2 regions of the Streptomyces sp. NPDC091209 genome follow, and region 1 is predicted to be linked to the other one. Evidence: riboswitches for the same ligand, from Rfam matches in the RefSeq annotation. Region 1 holds a riboswitch; the other holds the start of a gene.

Region 1 (3,202 bases):
ACGGCTGATGCGGCTCCGCGCCGATCAGCGTGACGGTGCCCGGGAAGCCCTGCTCGCGCAGGGCGACCGCGGTCTGCACTCCGGCGATGCCCGCGCCCACCACGACGACCCTCCGTACCGTGGGCCCCTGCGACTGTGCCTGCGTCTGCTCGCTCACCTGATCACCATAGACACGTGACAGGCATCGCTTACCTGCAAATGGGGTACTCGGCGCCCCGGTAACCGGGGATGAAGCGCTCGTCGTCTGTCGTTGCCTGTCGTGGTCGGCCACCCTCGGACGGCCCACAGACGGCCCGGTCTCGGCCCCCGAGGGGCCGCTAACGTCAGCGGCCCCGCCAGCGACCGAAGCCGCTCGGGACCCCGGTAGAGATCAGGGCCCGGTAAGGAGGTTGTTTCCGCAGGGGTGCAACGGCCGTCGGAGTCCAGGGCGTTGCCGCGCGAGCGTAGCGAGCTGCCAAGGGTCGTGCGGCTGTACGCCGCTCCTTTTGGGCATTCATGCTTCGTGATCGGGGTCGAGCACCACCATGAACCTGTTGCCTTCCGGATCCGTCATCAGGGCTTGCATGGAATCGTGAGGTTTCACGAGAGAGGCGCCCTTGGCGATCAGCGTCTCAACCTGTTCGGCGATCGTTCCGACAAGGACGGTGACGACCGGTAGCACAGCCGGAGATTCCGCTTCGCCGACGCTGCACCCACCCCAACCCGGGATGCCGCCCCAGAACCTGATCATTTTCTCTGGGTCTAATGCTTCAAAATGAACGTGCATGCTGCTGTCTCACCTTCATCTGTGCGACCGAAGCCGAAAACGGCCTACCGAATCGATCCGGCAGACCGTTACGGGTGAACGGACTTCAGCAGTCGATCACGGTGTTGCCCGAGTCTGCGATTCCGGCCTCGCTGAAGCGTCCGTGGTACTCGACCTGAAGGGTCACCTGAGTGTTGTACGTCTCGTTGTGGCCATCATGAGAAGCGGGACGACAATCGGTCGCGCGCGGCTCTTCCACCACGCTCGTCCCCGTGCCCTCCCGTGACTCCCAGGTCCAGGTCTCCTCCAGTCGCACGCGGCCGTCGGGCAGTTCCACGACGAGGGACACGCAGTGGCCCGAGGCGGTGGTCCCGTCGTGCATGAGCTGCACGTAGCGGAAGTCGAGGCGGTCGCCCTCACGGGTGCCCACGAGGTGTCCGCGGACGATGTCGCCGCCCGTGTAGTCGGCCCAGACCGTGCCGTCGCGCTCGTGGTAGGCGAACCGGGTGCGGGTGCCCACCTGGCCCGGCGCCTGGTCGGCGACGGGGACGAGGACAAGGCCGTCGAGGGGTCGCGCCATGGTCGGATGCTCCCTTACTGAGACGGTCGGGGGCGGGCTAGGGTGGCCAACGTAAAGCACTCGCGGGAGCCCGGACGCACCGGGCTGAGAGGGAGGCTGGGGCGGCCTCCGACCGTACGAACCTGATCCGGGTCATGCCGGCGAAGGGAGGGGCTGGACGCCCATGCCGTCTGCACGTTCGTCGGACGTCCTCGTCATCGGGGGCGGAATCATCGGTCTGGTGACGGCCTGGCGGGCCGCGCAACGCGGGTTCACCACCGCGCTCGTGGACCCGGAGCCGGGCGGCGGGGCCGCCCAGGTCGCGGCCGGGATGCTCGCCGCGGTCACCGAACTCCACTTCGGCGAGGAGACCCTGCTGGGTCTCAACCTCGCCTCCGCGCGCCGCTATCCGGACTTCGCCACCGAGTTGACCGAGGCGACCGGCCAGGACCTCGGCTATCGCCGGTGCGGCACGCTGGCCGTCGCGCTGGACGCCGACGACCGCGCCCATCTGCGGGAACTGCACGCCCTTCAGGTCCGCTCGGGGCTGGAGTCGGAGTGGCTGAGCGGCCGTGAGTGCCGCCGTCTGGAGCCGATGCTCGCGCCGGGCGTGCGCGGGGGTCTGCGGGTCGACGGCGACCACCAGATCGACCCGCGGCGCCTGGCGGGAGCCCTGGTCACGGCGTGCGAGCGGGCCGGAGTGGTGCTGCACCGGACGTGGGCGGAGTGTCTGACGGTCGTACGGGACCGGGCCGCCGGAGTGGTCACCACGGACGGCACCGAACTCCTCGCGGGCCAGGTGGTGCTCGCCGGGGGCAGCCTCAGCGGGCGGTTGAGGGGCGTCCCCGATGACGTCGTGCCGCCGGTGCGCCCGGTGAAGGGGCAGGTACTGCGGCTGACCGTGCCGCGGCGGTACGCGCCCTTCCTCAACCGCACCGTGCGGGCCGTGGTGCGTGGCAGCCACGTCTATCTGGTGCCGCGCGAGAACGGCGAGCTCGTGGTGGGCGCGACCAGCGAGGAACTGGGCTGGGACACCACCGTGACGGCGGGCGGTGTGTACGAACTGCTGCGCGACGCACACGAGTTGGTCCCCGGGATCACCGAGCTGCCGCTCACCGAGACCCGCGCGGGGCTGCGCCCCGGCTCGCCCGACAACGCGCCGCTGCTCGGCCCGACCGCACTGGACGGGCTGCTGCTGGCCACCGGTCACTTCCGCAACGGGGTGCTCCTGACGCCCGTGACCGGCGACGCGATGGCCCACGCCCTGACCACCGGCGCACTCCCCGCCGAGGCCCTCCCCTTCACCCCCCTGCGCTTCGGCGCCACCGCCCTCACGGAGCTGCCCGTATGAACATCGTCGTCAACGGGGAGCGGCGGCTGATCGCCGCGGGGACCGCGCTCGACGCGCTCGTCGCGACCCTCACCCCGGCACCGGCCGGGGTGGCCGCCGCCCTGAACGAAACCGTCGTCCCGCGCGCGCAGTGGTCGTCCACCTCCCTCACCGAGGGCGACCGCGTGGAAGTCCTCACCGCCGTCCAAGGAGGCTGACCCATGGCCGACGATCCCTTCGTCCTCGGTGGTACGACCTACGGGTCCCGGCTGATCATGGGGACGGGCGGCGCGCCCAGCCTCGACGTGCTGGAGCGCTCCCTGGTGGCGTCCGGTACGGAGCTGACGACGGTCGCGATGCGGCGCGTGGACGCGTCCGTGCACGGTTCGGTCCTGTCGGTGCTCGACCGGCTCGGCATCCGCGTCCTGCCGAACACGGCCGGCTGCTACACCGCCGGTGAGGCCGTGCTGACCGCCCGGCTGGCGCGTGAGGCGCTGGGCACGGACCTGGTCAAGCTGGAGGTCATCGCCGACGAGCGCACTCTGCTGCCCGATCCGATCGAACTGCT
Region 2 (3,202 bases), on a different contig from region 1:
AACGGCCGCGCCGAACGCCGCGACGAAGGCCACCAGCGAAGGCCATCCCGGGCGTGGCCGGGAGATCTCGACGGCGACGTCGACCGGGGCGCCGCCGCGTTCCCGCCCGCGGGCGATCCAGTCGACGACGACGATCGCGACGAACCCGGGGATCCAATAGCCCACGAACAGCAGCACGTTCTGGAAGCGGGCCGTGGTGTCGGCGGCGTGCATCCACAGCACCAGCGGGAAGCCGAGCGCGGCGGCCAGGGCGGCGGCCACCGGGCGCGGGATCCGCAGGCCCAGGGTCTGCAGCGCCAGCGAACCGCTGTAGTCGTTCATCGCGTTGCTGCACACCGCCGCCAGTGCCACGGCCAGCAGCCCGAACGCGCCCGCCGTCCCGCCGCCCAGCAACGCGTCCACGCCCGCGGCCGTCTGGTCGGTCAGGACGGACGCGCCCCACAGTCCGAGGACCTGCACGGCGACGAAGGACACGACGAGGCCGAGCAGGGTGCACCAGAACATCCGCGGACGGGACGTGGTGCGCGGCAGATAGCGGCTGAAGTCACCGGCGTACGGTGCCCAGGACAGCGACAGACTGAGCGCGATGGTGCTGGTGAGCACGAACGCGCCCGCGCGGTCGGCACCGGTCGCGGCCCCGCTCGCGGCGGGATGGACGCCGTCGAGCATGCGCCAGGCGATCACCGCGAAGGCGACGGCGAGCACGAACGTCATGACGATCTGCAGGCGGTGGATGGCTTCGTAGCCGAGGACGCCGAGCGCCCCCTGGGCGAGCATCATGACGAGCACGCCGAGCCAGAACGGCCAGCCGCACAGCCGCGCCAGCGCGTCCCCGCCGAACAGCCCGATCAGCGCGTCCCAGGCGACCGAGGACAGCCACTGGAGCGTCCCGGGCAGCACCACCGCCCGGCCGAACGCGAGCCGTGCGAGCGGGAGTTGGCCGGTGCCGGTGAGGCCGCCCCAGGTGCTGAGGTAAGCGGTGGGCAGCGCGCCGAGCACGGTCCCGAGGACGACCGCCGCGAGGGCGGTACCGAAGTCCAGGCCCAGCGTGATGCCGATGGTGCCGGTGAACACGCCCGTCATCGTCAGGTTCGGCGCGAACCACACGGTGAACAGGCGCCCGGCGCCGCCGTACCGGTTGTTCTCGGGGACCGGCTCGATGCCGTGTCCCTCCACCCGCAGGTCGCCGGGTGCGGAGGGCATCCGGCCGTCGAAGACGGCGGGCCGGTCGTCGGCGGGCACCCCGCCGGAAACATGCGCCAATGGCATGGAAGACATCCCTCCGCCAGTACGAACTGGTTCAGGTTCGACGGGTGTGATCTCAGCCCTCGGACGGGGCACCCCGTGTCCGGTACGACGGACACATTAACCCCATCCCCCAGGTGGTGGGTACGACGGCTCCCGCGCAGGACAGCCCTTGCGCAGGGCGGGTCCTGCGTGCGAGGGGCGTTGTGCACCGCGGGTCCTGCGTGCGACGGCCGTTGTGCACGGCGGAGGTTCCCGCCCTCGGTCCGTACGGGACGAGGCGGGACCGTGACGCGCGGGACCGGGGGATCGCGTCAGCCCGGGACGGCGGCGGGCTGGTCTGCCCGGGACGGCGATCCTCCACCCGTCCTCCTGGAGTCACCCACCCGGACCAGCGCCCGCCCCTGCGCTCCGCTTCATCCGAGCGGCTCGACCGGGCCCTTCGCAGCGCGGCGCGCGCCGCCCCTCGGTAGTGTCGGAAGTGATCGCCGCTCGCTCTCCGCTCCCGGGTTCCCGGACCCGGGTGGCCGGGCGGAAGGAGGCAGAGTGCCGTGACCGTGATCTCCCTGAAGTCAGCGCAACTGCGGTATGGGCCCACCCTCCCGTACGCCGAAGCCGGCTACCCCAGTGGTACACCGGTCGTCTTCGTGCACGGTCTGGCCGACTCCTGGTGGTCCTTCGAACCCCTCCTGAGGCGCCTTCCGGCGTCCCTGCACGGCTACGCGCCCACGCAGCGCGGGCACGGCGATGCCGACCGGCCCGCCGAGGGCTACACTCCCGACGACTTCGCCTCCGACCTGGTCGCCTTCCTGGACGCGGTCGACATCTCCCGCGCCATCCTGGTCGGAGCGTCCAGCGGCGGCGTACCGGCCCGGATCGTCGCCGGCAGCTACCCCGACCGCATCGCGGGCCTGGTTCTGCTCGGCGTTCCCGGCACCCTCGCGGACAACCAGGCGGTGGCCGGGACGGCCAAGGCCCTGGAAGGCCTCTCCGATCCCGTGCCCCGCGCGTTCGTCGAGGACTTCCTGGCCGGCGCGGCGGCCCGCCCGATCGCCCGGGGGTTCATCGAGACGATGGTGGAGGAGAACCTCAAACTCCCCGCGTACGTCTGGAAGGAGACCGCGCGCGGTCTCCTCGACGCCGATCTCGGCGCGACCCTCGCGGGCATCCTGGTGCCCACCCTCGTCATCTGGGGCGAACAGGACGAGCTCCTGCCCCGCGAGGACCAGCAGACCATCCTGGACGCCGTTCACGGCTCGGACTTCCTCGCCTACGAGGGCACCGGCCACGTCCTCCACTGGGAACAGCCCGAACGGGTGGTCGCCGACATCACCGCGTTCGCCACGCGGATCGAGCACCCCGGTACTCCCTACGGCACTGTCTGACCTCGCTCGGAGCGGTGAACGGCGGCGGCCCGAAACGGGGGCGCCGCCGAGCGCTCGGGTCGGGGCACGACGGTTGACGCGGTCCGAACCGCTGACGCCGACAGTAACATGGCATGCTCATGCTCCCCACAGGAAGGGATCACGTGCCATGAGACCGAGCCGACGCTCCCTGCTCGCCGCCACCGCCGTACTGAGCACCGTTCTCGCCGTCCCCGCGCCCGCCGACGCCGCCGAAGTCCCCGTCGCGGGCGCCTACTACGTCCAGAGCGCCACCACAGGACTGAACGCCGCCGACAGCGGGGGCGCGGTCGTCCAGCACAACCCCAAGGGCAACGAGGATCACCAGCAGTGGACCTTGCGGCCGATCGGCTCCTCCTTCGTCCTCGAAAGCGCCGACACCGCGGGCAGTTGTCTGGGCCGCTCGGGCGACCAGGCGCGTACCGTCGCCTGTACGAGCGCCGACGCCGCGTGGGAGGTGACGCCGAGCGGTGCGGACCAGTACACGCTCAAGGCCCCTGGAACGGACCGGTACTTGACGGTCGCCGACAAGTCGGGCGGCGCCAACTACGCCG

Evidence for each region. A riboswitch is a leader RNA that binds a small molecule or an ion and turns the genes downstream of it on or off. The one in region 1 is predicted to bind thiamine pyrophosphate.
Region 2: linked by a shared signal. The riboswitch ahead of ACIQRL_RS40265 (purine-cytosine permease family protein) and the one ahead of thiO (glycine oxidase ThiO) in region 1 are both predicted to bind thiamine pyrophosphate.

The regions. Positions count from the first base shown of each region.
Region 1 covers NZ_JBIVVR010000001.1:435,104-438,305, forward strand. Annotated here, with positions in the region: gene ACIQRL_RS01930 (NAD(P)/FAD-dependent oxidoreductase) at 1-157, opposite strand, end outside; gene ACIQRL_RS01935 (VOC family protein) at 494-766, opposite strand; partial or broken gene ACIQRL_RS01940 (hypothetical protein) at 984-1,325, opposite strand; TPP riboswitch at 1,378-1,491, shown strand; gene thiO (glycine oxidase ThiO) at 1,489-2,655, shown strand; gene thiS (sulfur carrier protein ThiS) at 2,652-2,852, shown strand; gene ACIQRL_RS01955 (thiazole synthase) at 2,856-3,202, shown strand, end outside.
Region 2 covers NZ_JBIVVR010000024.1:81,468-84,669, reverse strand. Annotated here, with positions in the region: gene ACIQRL_RS40265 (purine-cytosine permease family protein) at 1-1,269, opposite strand, end outside; TPP riboswitch at 1,261-1,355, opposite strand; gene ACIQRL_RS40260 (alpha/beta fold hydrolase) at 1,797-2,630, shown strand; gene ACIQRL_RS40255 (phospholipase) at 2,779-3,202, shown strand, end outside.